4 regions of the Cupriavidus sp. USMAHM13 genome follow, and region 1 is predicted to be linked to each of the others. Evidence: predicted binding sites of a transcription regulator. Region 1 holds the regulator's gene; each other region holds the start of a gene.
The links. The regulator sigma-54, encoded in region 1, starts transcription at its own class of promoters, with help from an activator protein. The targets are predictions, from matches to a motif close to TGGCANGNAANCTGCTTT.
Positions count from the first base shown of each region.

Region 2: adh (aldehyde dehydrogenase) is a predicted target of sigma-54. The motif match lies at 2,019-2,036, and genes of this name have one in related genera.
Region 3: BKK81_RS21165 (nitrate- and nitrite sensing domain-containing protein) is a predicted target of sigma-54. The motif match lies at 2,092-2,109, and genes of this name have one in related genera.
Region 4: cydP (cytochrome oxidase putative small subunit CydP) is a predicted target of sigma-54. The motif match lies at 1,817-1,834, and genes of this name have one in related genera.

Region 1 is NZ_CP017751.1:948,884-952,423, forward strand. It holds gene hpf (ribosome hibernation-promoting factor, HPF/YfiA family) at 177-527, opposite strand; gene BKK81_RS04310 (RNA polymerase factor sigma-54) at 577-2,052, opposite strand; gene lptB (LPS export ABC transporter ATP-binding protein) at 2,153-2,947, opposite strand; gene lptA (lipopolysaccharide transport periplasmic protein LptA) at 3,003-3,540, opposite strand, start outside.
Region 2 is NZ_CP017752.1:2,267,040-2,270,579, forward strand. It holds gene BKK81_RS28275 (DUF779 domain-containing protein) at 1-246, opposite strand, end outside; gene adh (aldehyde dehydrogenase) at 396-1,916, opposite strand; gene BKK81_RS28285 (methanol/ethanol family PQQ-dependent dehydrogenase) at 2,515-3,540, shown strand, end outside.
Region 3 is NZ_CP017752.1:622,342-625,881, reverse strand. It holds gene BKK81_RS21175 (hypothetical protein) at 1-1,157, shown strand, start outside; gene BKK81_RS21170 (TetR/AcrR family transcriptional regulator) at 1,172-1,903, opposite strand; gene BKK81_RS21165 (nitrate- and nitrite sensing domain-containing protein) at 2,204-3,535, shown strand.
Region 4 is NZ_CP017752.1:2,458,582-2,462,121, reverse strand. It holds gene cydB (cytochrome d ubiquinol oxidase subunit II) at 1-66, opposite strand, end outside; gene BKK81_RS29100 (cytochrome ubiquinol oxidase subunit I) at 77-1,633, opposite strand; gene cydP (cytochrome oxidase putative small subunit CydP) at 1,630-1,806, opposite strand; gene BKK81_RS29095 (sigma-54 interaction domain-containing protein) at 2,041-3,408, opposite strand.

The DNA of each region.
Region 1 (3,540 bases):
CGTCGCGCCACTTGCGAACTCCCCCGGACGAGGGCGTGTACGGGGCGTGCACGCGAGCCGGTCCGCCAAAAGCAAAAAACCGCGCTGATGCGCGGTTCGTGGTCTGGCCCTTGTGCTGGTGGCCGACGGGCGGCCTCAAGGCAGATCAGGCAGATTGTTCTTATTGTTTTCTCTGGCTATTGCTGCATCTGTGCGGCAGCCATCTGGTACTTCACGGATTCCCGGTCGTGGCTCTGCACGCGGTCCTTGTACCGGATGACCTGACGGTCCAGCTTGTCGACCAGTGCGTCGATCGCCGCATACAGGTCTTCGTGGTGCGCCTCGACGAAGATGTCCTTGCCCTTCAGATGCAGATTGATTTCCGCGTACTGACGCCTGTCCTTTTCCTTGTGGTTGTCGACAGAGAGCAGCACGCTAACGCCGATGACTTGATCGAAATGCCTGACGATACGCTCCAGCTTCGTTTCCACGTACTCACGCAGGGGTGGCGTGATGTCCAGGTGGTGTCCACTGATCTTGAAGTTCATAGCGCTTCTCCTTCTGAAAGAGCCACACCAGGCAGGCGATGCGGCTCGGCTACAAAGACTTGCGGAGATTGACTGCCGGGATCTTCAGCGCTTCTCGGTACTTGGCGACCGTCCGGCGCGCCACGACGAAGCCCTGATCGCCCAGCAATTCGGCAATTCGGCTGTCGGACAGGGGATTCTTCGGGTCTTCGGCTCCTATCAGTTGCTTGATCAAGGCTCGGATAGCCGTTGATGAAGCAGCGCCGCCCGTTTCCGTGGACACATGGCTGCCGAAGAAGTACTTCAGCTCGAAAGTGCCCATGGGGGTGGCCATGTATTTGTTAGTCGTCACCCGAGAGATGGTTGACTCGTGTAATCCCAGTGTATCGGCAATCTCCCGCAAAACCAAGGGGCGCATCGCAATTTCACCGTGGCTGAAGAAGTTCTTTTGACGCTCGACAATGGCCTGTGCGACACGCAGGATGGTGTCGAAGCGCTGCTGGATGTTCTTGATCAGCCAGCGGGCTTCCTGCAGTTTCTGCTGCAGGCCGGCGGCACCGGATTCGCCCTTGGCGCCGCGCAGGATCTGCGCGTACATGTCGTTGATGCGCAGGCGCGGCATCACGTCGGGATTGAGTTGGGCGATCCAGCCGCTGCCGCTCTTGCGCACGAACACGTCGGGCACGACGAAGTCGGCCTGCGGACGGTTGTAGGCGTGGCCCGGATACGGTGCCAGCGAGCGGATCAGGTCATGTGCTGCCTTCAGCGCCGTCTCGTCCACCTGCAGCGCCTTCTTCAAGCGCGTGTAATCGCGCGCGGCCAGCAGTTCCAGGTGGTGGTTGACGATGCCCAGCGCCAGCTCGCGCTGCGGATGCGACAGCCGCCGCAGCTGCAGCGCCAGGCATTCGGCCGCATTGCGCGCTCCCACGCCGGGTGGATCGAAGCTCTGCAGCAGGGCCAGCATGGCCTGCACTTCCTCGATCTCGAACTCCAGCTCTTCGGGCAGCTCTTCGCAGATCTCCTCGAGCGTGGCGCTGAGGTAGCCGTCGTCGTCGAGCGACTCGATCAGGAAGATGGCCAGGCCCTTGTCGCGCGCCGAGATCTTCAGCGGCGCGAGCTGTTCCATCAGGTGCTCGCGCAGGGTCGGCTCGGCGTCGCGCAGTTGCAGCGGCGCCTTCTCGTCTTCGTCGCCCTGGGGGCGACGCGCGAAGTCGTCCAGGCTCCAGTCGCTGCCGTAGTCGTCGGCGCCGTCGCCGAAGCGCTCTTCATCGCCGCCGCCCTCGTCGCTGCGTGCCTCGCCATTGCCCTGCGCTTCGGCCGGGGCCGGCGCGGGTGCGCTCTGCACGTTGATGCTGCCATCGGCGGCCACCCGCAGCGGGCTCTCGATCCAATCGTTTTCGCGCTCGAGCAGAGGGTTTTCGATCAGGGCCTGCTCGACTTCCTGCTGCAGTTCGAGCGTGGAAAGCTGCAACAGCCGGATCGACTGCTGAAGCTGTGGCGTCAGTGCGAGATGCTGGGAAAGGCGGAGCTGAAGCGAAGGTTTCATGCGGCCTATTCTATGCCCATCCGCAGCGCGATGGAACGAAAATTGCTAACGTTCCTGCCGCTTTGTCGCGGTCCCGCGCCGGCGAGGCGCGGCCACCGCATCACATGCGGAAGTTCTCGCCCAGGTAGACCCGGCGCACCGATTCGTTGGCGATGATTTCCTGCGGGCGGCCCTCGGCCAGCACCGCGCCCTCGCTGATGATGTAGGCGTGGTCGCAGATGCCCAGCGTCTCGCGCACATTGTGGTCGGTGATCAGCACGCCGATGTTGCGCGCCTTGAGGAAGCTGACGATACGCTGGATCTCGCCCACCGCGATCGGGTCGACACCGGCGAACGGTTCGTCGAGCAGGATGAAGCGCGGGGCCGAAGCCAGCGCGCGCGCGATTTCCACGCGCCGGCGCTCGCCGCCCGACAGAGACAGCGCGGGATTCTGGCGCAGGTGGGCGATCTGCAGGTCGTCGAGCAGCGCGTCCAGGCGGCGCTCGATCTCCTGCGCCGACAGCGGCTTGCCGTCGACGATCTGCAGCTCCAGCACCGCGCGGATGTTCTCCTCGACGTTGAGCTTGCGGAACACCGAGGCCTCCTGCGGCAGGTAGGACAGGCCCATGCGCGCGCGCTCGTGGATGGCCAGGCCGCTCAGGTGCAGGCCGTCGAGCACGATGTCGCCTTCGTCCAGCGCCACCAGGCCGACGATCATGTAGAAGGAGGTGGTCTTGCCGGCGCCGTTGGGCCCCAGCAGGCCGACCACCTCGCCGCTCTTGACGTCGAGCGAGACGTCCTTGACCACCGTGCGCGAGCCATAGCGCTTCTTCAGGTGGCGTACCGTCAGCGTGCTGCCGCCGGCGGACTGGCCGTTGCTGGCGGTGGCGGCGGGGGCGGTCTGGGTATCGGTCATGAGGGCAGTGCGTTGGGAGCGCCTGGCGCGCTGGATGCGTTGCGTTCGGCTGGGTTCAGGACTTGGACGGCGCGGGTGCGGGCTTCAGCTCCAGCGGCGGCGCTGCCGGCGCGCTGGCCGGCTGGCGCGGCGAGAGCACGGCGCGCACGCGTCCCGAGGAGGTCACCGCGCCTTTGTCGCCGCTGCTGCTGGCCGTGTAGTACTCGTTGTTGCTGTCGTAGGTGATCACGGCGCCGCGGATCTCGTCGATCTGCTTGCCGCCCGCCAGGCGCGCCATGCGGGCCTGGCCGATCAGCTTGGAGATGCCTTGCTTGCCGTCGTACTCGATGCGGTCGCCCCAGCCGTCGATGTACTCGTCGACGTTGTCGCGCTTCTGGCGGATATAGGCGAGCTTGCCCGGCTTGGCCGTGGCGATGGCGTACTGGTAGCCCTCTGGGTCGGTGCGCAGCTCGGCGGCGTCCGACTTCAGCACCATGGTGCCCTTGGTCAGGACCACGTTGCCGGTCAGCGTGTAGACCTGCTTGACATCATCGTAGCTGGCGTTGTCGGCCTCGAGCACCAGCGGCTTGTCGCGGTCGGCGCGCTCGGCGTGG
Region 2 (3,540 bases), on a different replicon from region 1:
GGTGTGCTGCCAGTACTCGAACTGCGACTCGCTCATGTAGAACGGCGCGCCGCCGATCTCGCCGAGCTTGACGTCGCTGCCGCCGACGAGGAACTCGCCGCGCGGAAAGCACATCGGCGCGCTGCCGTCGCAGCAGCCGCCGGACTGGTGGAAGAGCACGGGACCGTGGTCGCGCACGAGGCGGGCGATCAGCGCCAGCGCGGCATCGGTGGCGGTGACGCGGGCGGGCAGGGTGGTGTCGGTCATGGGCGCGAGAGAAAAAGCCGGCCGCCGCCGCGGGGGCGCGGCGGCCTGGCGAAAGCGGGTGCCGGAGGAGGCGGCACCCGGGTTGCGGAGCCTGCGGGCGGCGCGCGCGACGGGCGGGCGCGCGCCGCCCTTGCCGGTGCCGGTTCCGCTCAGAAGAAGCCGAGCGCGTTCGGGCTGTAGCTGACCAGCAGGTTCTTGGTCTGCTGGTAGTGGTCGAGCATCATCTTGTGGTTCTCGCGCCCGATGCCCGACTGCTTGTAGCCGCCGAAGGCCGCGTGGGCCGGGTAGGCGTGGTAGCAGTTGGTCCACACGCGGCCGGCCTGGATCTCGCGGCCGAAGCGGTAGGCGCGGTTGACGTCGCGCGTCCATACGCCGGCGCCCAGCCCGTACAGGGTGTCGTTGGCGATTTCCAGCGCTTCCTCTTCGGTCTTGAAGGTGGTCACCGATACCACCGGCCCGAAGATCTCCTCCTGGAAGATGCGCATCTTGTTGTGGCCGCGGAACACGGTCGGCTTGACGTAGTAGCCCTTGTCGAGCGCGCCGCCGAGCTGGTTGCGCGCGCCGCCCGCCAGCAGCTGCGCGCCTTCCTGCTTGCCCAGGTCGATGTAGGAGAGGATCTTCTCGAGCTGCTCCTGCGAGGCCTGCGCGCCGATCATGGTGGAGGGGTCGAGCGGGTGGCCCTGCTTGATGGCCTCGACGCGCTTGATGGCGCGCTCCATGAAGCGGTCGTAGACCGATTCCTGGATCAGGGCGCGCGACGGGCAGGTGCAGACCTCGCCCTGGTTCAGCGCGAACATGGCGAAGCCTTCCAGCGCCTTGTCGAAGAAGGCGTCGTCCTTGTCGAGCACGTCGGCGAAGAAGATGTTGGGGCTCTTGCCGCCCAGCTCCAGCGTGACCGGGATCAGGTTCTGCGAGGCGTACTGCATGATCAGCCGCCCGGTGGTGGTCTCACCGGTGAAGGCGATCTTGGCGATGCGCTTGTTCGACGCCAGCGGCTTGCCGGCCTCGAGGCCGAAGCCGCTCACCACGTTGAGCACGCCCGGCGGCAGCAGGTCGCCGATGATCTCCATCAGCACCAGGATCGAGGCCGGGGTCTGCTCGGCCGGCTTGAGCACCACGCAGTTGCCGGCGGCCAGCGCCGGGGCCAGCTTCCAGGTGGCCATCAGCAGCGGGAAGTTCCACGGGATGATCTGGCCGACCACGCCCAGCGGCTCATGGAAGTGATAGGCGATGGTGTCGTGGTCGATCTCGGAGATGCCGCCTTCCTGGGCGCGCACGGTGCCGGCGAAGTAGCGGAAGTGGTCGACCGCGAGCGGCAGGTCGGCCGCCATGGTCTCGCGCAGCGGCTTGCCGTTGTCAATGGTCTCGGCCACGGCCAGGCGCTTGAGGTTGGCCTCCATGCGGTCGGCGATGCGGTTGAGGACATTGGCGCGCTCGGCCGGCGAGGTACGGCCCCAGGCGGTCTTGGCGGCGTGCGCGGCGTCCAGCGCCAGTTCCACGTCGTCGGCGTTGGAGCGCGCGATCTGGCAGAAGACTTCGCCGGTCACCGGCGAGATGTTGTCGAAGTACTGGCCCGAGCGCGGGGGCACCCACTTGCCGCCGATGTAGTTGTCGTAGCGGTCCTTGTACGGGAATTCGATGTCGAGGAACTTCATTTCGGCGTGGTTCATCTTTGTCTCCTGGATTGGCCGGATTCGGCCCGAATGACCTGAGGGGCCTGAAGGTTCGGATCGCCGGCAGGCGGGTGCGTGCCGCCGGCTCCGCGATACAGCAGGGCAAGTGCCGTGCCAGTGTGGCGATGCTGCTGCGCATCTCAGGGTTTGTGCGGAGAAACGGCGTGCCTGCGGGCCGGCGCGAGGCGCCTGGCGTGCCCTCCGGCGTGTCGCTGCGGCGCCTGGCACGGTGCCGCGGCAAGGCACGTTGTACCGTGCCGCCGGGGCCTGTTGCATGGCGGACCGTTGCGCCGTGCGCGCTGTTGCGGATTTGAACAATGGCGCGCGGCGGTGCGCTTGCGGCGGGGGTGGCAACCGTGCCGGGCGGTCGGCACGGCACTGGCACAGCGATTGCAGGTAGGTGGCGCGGCCTACGCGTCGCGCCGGTGCCGCCAGTTGGTGAGCGGGTGATCAGGACACCAGCCGCGGCGCAGCCAACGGTTCGAACCAACCAATAATGAAGGGAGACATTGCAACGATGAAGCCACAACAATCCGCGCTGCCCGCGCTCAAGAGCCTGGTCGTGCTGACGGCCGCCGCGCTGTCCTTCGGCGCCATGGTCGGCGCCGCCGAAGCCGCCGCCGGCGACGTGACCTGGGAAGACATCCTCAACGACGACAAGACCCCCGGCGACGTGCTGACCTATGGCCTGGGCGTGAAGGCGCAGCGCTACAGCCCGCTCAAGCAGGTCAACGCCAAGACCGTGAGCCAGCTGGTGCCGGCCTGGTCGTTCTCCTTCGGCGGCGAGAAGCAGCGTGGGCAGGAGGGCCAGGCGCTGGTGCGCGACGGCGTGATCTACATCACCGCTTCGTACTCGCGCTTCTATGCCATCGACGCGCGTACCGGCAAGCAGTTGTGGGCCTACGAGCACCGCCTGCCCAACGATATCCGCCCCTGCTGCGACGTGGTCAACCGCGGCGCCGCCATCTACGGCGACAAGGTCTACTTCGGCACGCTCGACGCCGCCGTGGTGGCGCTCGACCGCAAGACCGGCAAGGTGGTTTGGAAGGAGAAGTTCGGCGACCACAAGGTCGGCTACACCATGACCGGCGCGCCCACCATCGTCAAGGACAAGCGCACCGGCCGCGTATTGCTGGTGCACGGTTCCTCGGGCGACGAGTTCGGCGTGGTCGGCTGGCTGTTCGCGCGCGATCCCGATACCGGCAAGGAGGTGTGGGCGCGCCCGCTGGTGGAAGGCCATATGGGCCGCCTCGACGGCAAGGACAGCACGCCCACCGGCGATCCCAAGGCGCCGTCCTGGCCGGCCGACCCCGAATCGCCCACCGGCAAGGTCGAGGCCTGGAACCACGGTGGCGGCGCGCCGTGGCAGAGCGCCTCCTTCGACGTGGATACCAACACCATCGTCATCGGCGCGGGCAATCCGGCGCCGTGGAACACCTGGAAGCGCACCGCCAAGGGCGACGACCCGCGCAACTGGGACAGCCTGTTCACCTCCGGCCAGGCCTACGTCGATGCCAGCACCGGCGAACTGAAGGGTTTCTACCAGCACACGCCCAACGATGCCTGGGACTTCTCGGGCAATAACTCGGTGATCCTGTTCGAGTACAAGGACGCCAAGACC
Region 3 (3,540 bases), on a different replicon from region 1:
CGCTGAGCGTGGCGGAGCCGGTGGCGGGCGATGGCATCAGCCTCAATGCCTACTATGACCCCAAGGTGCTGGCGCCGCTGCACCTGATCAATGTGACGCTCAACCTCACCGTCGACCCGGCCGAGCAATTGGTGCAGCGCGATCGCAAGGGCAAGCCCCTTTGCGTGGCGCCCGGCGCCGGCAGCGTGCCGCACGGCTCGGCCTTTCTGCCGACGGACAACTATGTGCGCTTCACGGTCGACGGGCAGCCCTATCATCCCGCCAGCGGCAAGGCCTTGGCGAGCGAGCTGACGCAGGCACAGGGGGTGGGCGACTGGGTGGCCATCTCCGGCGCGGCGATCTCGACCGGGCTGGGCCGCGCCACCACGCTGGGGACGTCGCTGCTGCTCGGGCTGGCCAACCTGCGCCTGGGCGTGTGGTGGCCCTCCTACCCGCTCGATGCCGGGCATGGCGCGCACGCGGTGCGGCGCCAGGCCGACCGCGCCACGCATCCCTGGCTGGGGCGCCTGATCGCCTTGTTCCGCACGCAGTACTACCTCGGCTGCGAACTGGCCGCGCGCTTCCACGGCACGCAGCGCGGCTGGCAGTACCTGTCGGATGGCGGCCACTTCGAGAACACCGCCGTCTACGAACTGCTGCGTCCCGAGCGCAACGTCAGCCTGATCGTGCTGTGCGATTGCGGCTGCGATCCGGACTACCGCTTCGGCGACCTGGCCAACCTGGTGCGGCTGGCGCGCATCGACCACGGCCTGGAGATCGCCGTCGACGCCGGCGCCGCGGCGGATCCCGTGCTGGGGCAGGTGTTCGGCGTGCCGGAGGATTTCCGCGCAGCCGCGCAGCCGCAGCCGCAGCCGGAGCCGGCCGGCGCCGGCAAATGCGCGCTGCTGCTGCAGGTCTTCCGTGCCGCCGATGCGCAGCCGCGCCAGCCCGTGTGCCGCATCGTGCTGCTCAAGCCGCGCCTGACGGCCTGCGCGCCGCTCGATGTCGCCGAGTATGCCGCCACCCGCCCGGCCTTCCCGCAGGAGCCGACCGCCGACCAGTTCTTCGACGAGGCGCAGTGGGAGAGTTACCGTGCGCTGGGCCTGGCCATCGGCGCGCGCGTATTCGGTGGCGGCCCGCACGGCGACGCGGTGGCGCGGACCCTGTTCGCGCTGTAGCGATGGCCGCAGGCCTAAGCCTTGCGCGCGCTGCGGGCGCGGGCGGCCTTCGCGCCGCCGGGTGCCGCCGGCGCGCTGCTGTCCGGCGCCACCACGCACACCGTGCGCATCACGGTCGCCTGGATCACCTCGCGCCAATGGGCGAGCGCCGGCTGGCTCATCATCGCCTCGCCAAGGAAGGCGCTCAGCGTGTGGTGGTTCGAGTTGTAGAAGTAGCCGAGCGAGGCGATCACCAGGTAGATGTCGCGCGCCTGTGAATCTGCACGGAAGGTGCCCGCGGCCTTGCCACGCGCGAGGATGCCGTCCAGCACCGACAGCGCATAGCGCGAGATGTCGCGCAGCCGTTCCGACTTCTTCGCATGCTTGCCCTGGCTCATGTTCTCGCTGGACAGGATGGCGACGAATTCAGGATGCTCGAGGTAGTAGTGCCAGACGAAGTCGATCAGCTGGGACAGTGCCCGCACCGGGTCCTCGGTATCGAGTTCCAGCTTCTGCTCGGCTTCGTTGAGCTGGGCATAGATGGTCTCGAGCACTTCGACGAAGAGTTTCTCCTTGCTGCCGAAGTAGTAATAGATCATCCGGTCGTAGGTCTTGGCCAGCGACGAGATGCGTTCCACGCGGCCGCCTTCGTAGCCGCGCTGGGCGAAGACCTTGATGGCTGCCTTGAGGATCTTGGCACGGGTGTCCTGTGCCTGCCGGGCCCGGGTTCCGGCTGCCGCGCTCTTTCTTGCGGTCGGGGTGCTCATATGTCAGCGGCGTGACGCCGCGTTGCTGTACGGATCGAGGCCGCCAGTATACCGATGCCATGCGTGCCGTCGCGGCTTCTCTGCGGCATGGCCCGCATGGCTTCCGGTCGCGGCCGGGAGGCCGGGCGCGCCGGTGCCGCACTCGGCACAGATGGCCGCCGTCGTCCGGAGCGTCGCGTGCCGGCCATGGGCATGGAGCTTGCTTGATGCCAGTCGAGTCGGCGTACGCCTGCCTGCCGATGTGGCAGGCAGGGCAGGTGCGCCAACCTGCTTCCCGCAACGCGACACCCGCTTTCGCCGATGCCATTGCCCGTCTTCCAATTCGTCCTGCGCGCCAAGCAACTCGAGATCGAGGGCCTGCAGCGGATGGCTGCGCGCATCGAGCTGGTGGACCTGATCGGCCGCCTGATCGACGCGTTGCAGCGCGAGCGTGGCGCCAGCAGCCTCTATGTGGCTTCCGGCGGCATGCGCTTCGGCCAGGAACGGCAAGACGCGACGGCTCAGGCCGAGCCGCTCGAGGCGACGCTGCGCCAGCGCTTCATGGAACAGCTCGATCCCGCCCAGGGCAGCTCTGCGCGCATGCTGTCGTTGATCGCCTGGGTGCTGCTCGACCTGGACACGCTGGCCGGGCTGCGCCAGCGCATCGGCCAGCGCGGCATCTCGGCGCATGACGCGGTGGCGGCATTCAGCCGCGTGATCGCGGGCATGGTCGAGCTGATCTTCCACCTGGCCGACGTGGCCCTGCAGCCGGGTATCTCGCGCCTGCTGGTCGCGCTGGTGCACGTGGTGCAGGGCAAGGAACTGGCGGGGCAGGAGCGCGCGGTCGGGGCCCAGCTGTTCGCATCGGGACAGTGCAGCGCCGATCCGCAGCAGCGCATCCTCCATTTGATCGACGCGCAGGAACGCAGCCTGCAGGTGTTCGAGGATTTCGCCGAGCCGAGCCAGCTCGCCTGGTGGCAGCGGCATCAACTGCAGCCGCACGTGGCGGCGCTGGAACGCCTGCGCCGCGCGCTGTGCACGGCAAAGCCGGGAGCCGCGCTCGACGGCCAGCTCAGCGAGAACTGGTTCGAGGCGAGCAGCGAGCGCATCGCCGGCCTGTGGCAGGTGGAGGTCGGCCTGGCGCAAGCGCTGCGCCAGGCCTGCGAGGCGCAGATCCAGGCATCGGAGCAAGAGCTGCAGGATTCCGAGGGCTTGCTGCGCCAATTGCGCGACAACCCGCCGCCCCATACCCACGCCGTGGCCTGTTTCTTCGAAGAAGCCGCGCAGGTCGAGGCGGTGCCGGTGCTGCCGGGCGTGGCGGATGGACCTGCCTCGGCGGTGCCGGGCGGCGCCGACCAGCCCACGGTGGCGGCGCTCAAGACCCTGCTGCAGGCGCAGTCCTCGCGGCTGGCGCGTGTCGAGGTGGAACTGGATACGGCGCGGCGCGCCTTGCACGAGCGCAAGGTCATCGAGCGTGCCAAGCGCGCGCTGATGTCGCGCCTGGGCATGAGCGAGGAGGATGCCTTCCGCGCCTTGCAGAAGGCGTCGATGGACCATAACCGCAGGCTGGTCGATGTCGCCGAGGCGACGCTTGCCATGCCGGAACTGGCAGCGCCGGCAAGCGGGCGCGCCCGGCCGCCGCACCGGAGTTGAGCGTG
Region 4 (3,540 bases), on a different replicon from region 1:
GAAGCCGATCAACAGCACGCCCACCAGCAGCCACCAGATGATTTTCAGGGTTGGATAGTCAAGCATGGCGGTCTCCTCAGGCGTGGCTCGGCTCGAACTGGTAGCGGCCGGTGCCCAGGCTGCCCGGGCCCTGGCGGGCGAACTTCACCATCAGGTAGACCTCGACGACCAGCAGCAGCGTGTAGAAGCCGAGGAAGCCGGCCAGCGAGCCGTACAGGCTCTGCACGCTCAGCGTGGACACGCTCAGGTGGGTGGGCAGCACGCCGTAGATGGTCCACGGCTGGCGCCCGTACTCGGCCACGATCCAGCCCAGCTCGATGGCGATCCAGGGCGCGGGCAGCATGCACAGCGCCCAGCGCAGCAGCCAGCGCGGCGCCAGCCGCTGCGGGCGCAGCGTGGTCCAGAAGGCCAGGCCGAACAGCGCCAGCATCAGGAAGCCCAGGCCCACCATGATGCGGAAGCCCCAGAACATCGGCCACACGCGCGGCACGGTGTCGTTGACCGCCTGCTCGATCATGGCCGGGGTGGCCTGGCGCACGTCGGTGGTGTATTTCCGCAGCAGCAGGCCGAAGCCCAGGTCCTGCTGGTGGCTTGCCAGGGTCTGGCGCGCGCTGGCGTCGTCCGGGTTGGCGCGCAGCGCCTCCAGCGCCAGCACGGCCGGGATGCCGTTGCGGATGCGCTCGCGGTTGCGCACCTTGATGTCATGGATGCCCGGGATCTCCTTGGTCACCGAGCGCGTGCCGATCAGGCCCATCACCCAGGGGATCTCGATGGCCCAGTCGTTCTTCTGCGCGGCCTCGTTGATGCCGGCCACCAGGTTGAAGCTGGCCGGCGCCGGCTCGGTCTCCCACATGGCCTCGATGGCGGCCATCTTGGTCTGCTGGGCCTCGCCCACGGTGTAGCCGGACTCGTCGCCGAGCACGATCACCGAGCACACGCTGGCCAGGCCGAAGGCTGCCGCCACGCGGAAGCTGCGCCGGGCGAACTCGAGGTCGCGCCCGCGCAGCAGGTACCAGCTGGAGACCGACAGCACGAACATGGCGCCGGTGACGTAGCCGGCCGAGACCGTGTGCACGAACTTGGCCTGGGCCACGGGGTTGAACACCACGGCCCAGAAGTCGGTCATCTCCATGCGCATGGTCTGCCAGTTGAAGGCGGCGCCGACCGGATTCTGCATCCAGCCGTTGGCGATCAGGATCCACAGGGCGGAGAGGTTGGTGCCGACCGCCATCAGGGTGGTGACCAGCAGGTGCTGGGTGCGCGAGAGGCGGTCCCAGCCGAAGAAGAACAGGCCGATGAAGGTGGATTCGAGGAAGAAGGCCATCAGGCCCTCGATGGCCAGCGGAGCGCCGAAGATGTCGCCGACGTAGTGGGAGTAATAGGCCCAGTTGGTGCCGAACTGGAATTCGAGCGTGATGCCGGTGGTGACGCCGAGCGCGAAGTTGATGCCGAACAGCTTGCCCCAGAAGCGCGTCATGTCCTTCCAGATGACCTTGCCGGTCATCACATAGACGCTCTCCATGATGACCAGCAGCCAGACCATGCCCAGCGTGAGCGGCACGAACAGGAAGTGGTACATGGCGGTGGCGGCGAACTGCAACCGGGACAGGTCGACCAGGTGCTCCGAGATCACGGCTGTGCTCCTTGTGCTGTTGGGGGCGGACCCAGGCGGTCGGCGGCGCGCCGGGCATCCACGGCAACCCGCTGGTCGGCCACGAAACACCACCAGAGCAAGGCCAGCACGGCAATCTTCACCGCGACGGCGAGCAGCAGGTGGCGCAACAGTCGTCGATCGTTGGGGGTCATGCCATGGAGCTGATCAAGAAGCGTGCCAGTGGCGACGTTCTCGAAAAGTCATATCGATTCAGTAGCTTAGTCGGCACAAGGCCACTTTGCCAGTCGGCGCGGCCCTGGCAATCTGGCAGAAGATGGCAGTCTGGCAGTGTACTGGCAGTCGCCTGACAGTGATCCGACCGTGATGCGTCAAGGATCCGGCCATGATCCGGCGGAGGCGCGACCACGTGGCCTGCGCCCTGCCGCTCAGGCCAGGCCGAGGGACTTGAGGCGCCGGTAGAGCGTGCGCTCCGACAGGCCGAGGGCGGCCGCCAGTTCGCGCCGCGTGCCGCGGAAGGCCGCCACCTGGCGCCGCAGTTCGGCCTCGTCCAGCACCGGAGCGATCGCCGCCGCCACCGCGGCTGTCAGCGCCGCCCTGCCCGCCGGTTCGGGCGGCGGTGCCAGGCCCAGTCCCGGCGGCAGCGCCTCCACCCCGATCACGCTGCCTTCGGCAAACAGCCTGGCGCGCTCCAGCACATTGCGCAGCTCGCGGATATTGCCGGGCCAGCGGTGTGCCTGCAGGCGCGCCATGGCGGCCGCGTCCACGCTCAGGCGGCGCCCGCCCGCGCCGCCGCGCTGCAGGAAGGAGTCCACCAGCAGCGGGATATCGTCCAGCCGTTCGCGCAGCGGCGGCAGGTGGACCGGGAAAGCGCTGATGCGGTAGTAGAGATCCTGGCGGAACTCTCCCTCGGCCACCATCTTCTCGAGCGGCTTGTGAGTGGCCGCCACCAGGCGGAAGTCGGCCTGCTGGGTGTCGACGCTGCCGACCCGGCGGAAGGTGCCCGATTCGATCAGGCGCAGCAGCTTGACCTGCATCGACAGCGGCACGTCGCCGATCTCGTCGAGGAACAGCGTACCGCCCTGGGCGGTCTCGACCAGCCCCTTCTTGCGTGCCACCGCGCCGGTGAAAGCACCCTTCTCATAGCCGAACAGCTCGCTTTCGAACAGCGTCTCTGTCAAGCCCGAGCAATCGACCACCACCAAGGGGCCGCCGGCGCGCCCGCTGGCTTCGTGCACGGCGTGGGCGAACAGCTCCTTGCCGGTGCCCGATTCGCCCAGCAGCAGCACCGGCAGCATCGACGGTGCCACGCGCTGCACCGCGCCCAGCGCGGTGTTGAAGGCCGGCGCCCGCCCGACCAGGCCGTCCGCGCTGGCCTGGGCCGAGGCATTGCGCACGGTGGCCAGGCGCTCGACGAACGCCACCACTTCGCGCCGGGCGTTCAGGATGGGCCGCAGTTCGACATCGACATGCTCGGGGCCGCGCGGCGTGTGGTGGATATGCAGGACCCGGTTCGGCCCCATGGTCTCGCGCGCCTTGCGCATCGGACAGTGCTCGCCGGCCTGGTCGCAAGGCATGTCGTAGTGATGCGAGATGCGGTAGCACTTATGGCCGATATAGGGCCGGTCGACCGCGCCGAACTGGCGTCGGTAGGCCGTGTTGGCGGCCAGGATGTTGTACTCGGTGTCGAGCACGATCATCGGCTGCGGATCGTGCTCGAGATAGGAGATCAGCGCCTCGACGGGCGCTTGCGCGTCGTCGGCAGGGGCGGCGACGACGCTCGGGAGATCGGCCATGGGGGGCTAGCCTGGGGCGAAGGACAAGGCATTCTAGCAGGCGCTGCCACCACTGCCAAACTGGCAGTGGTGGCAGTTCGCGGGGCCTGCCACGTGCCGTCGAGCCGTACCGGCCAGATGCGCGCATCGGCC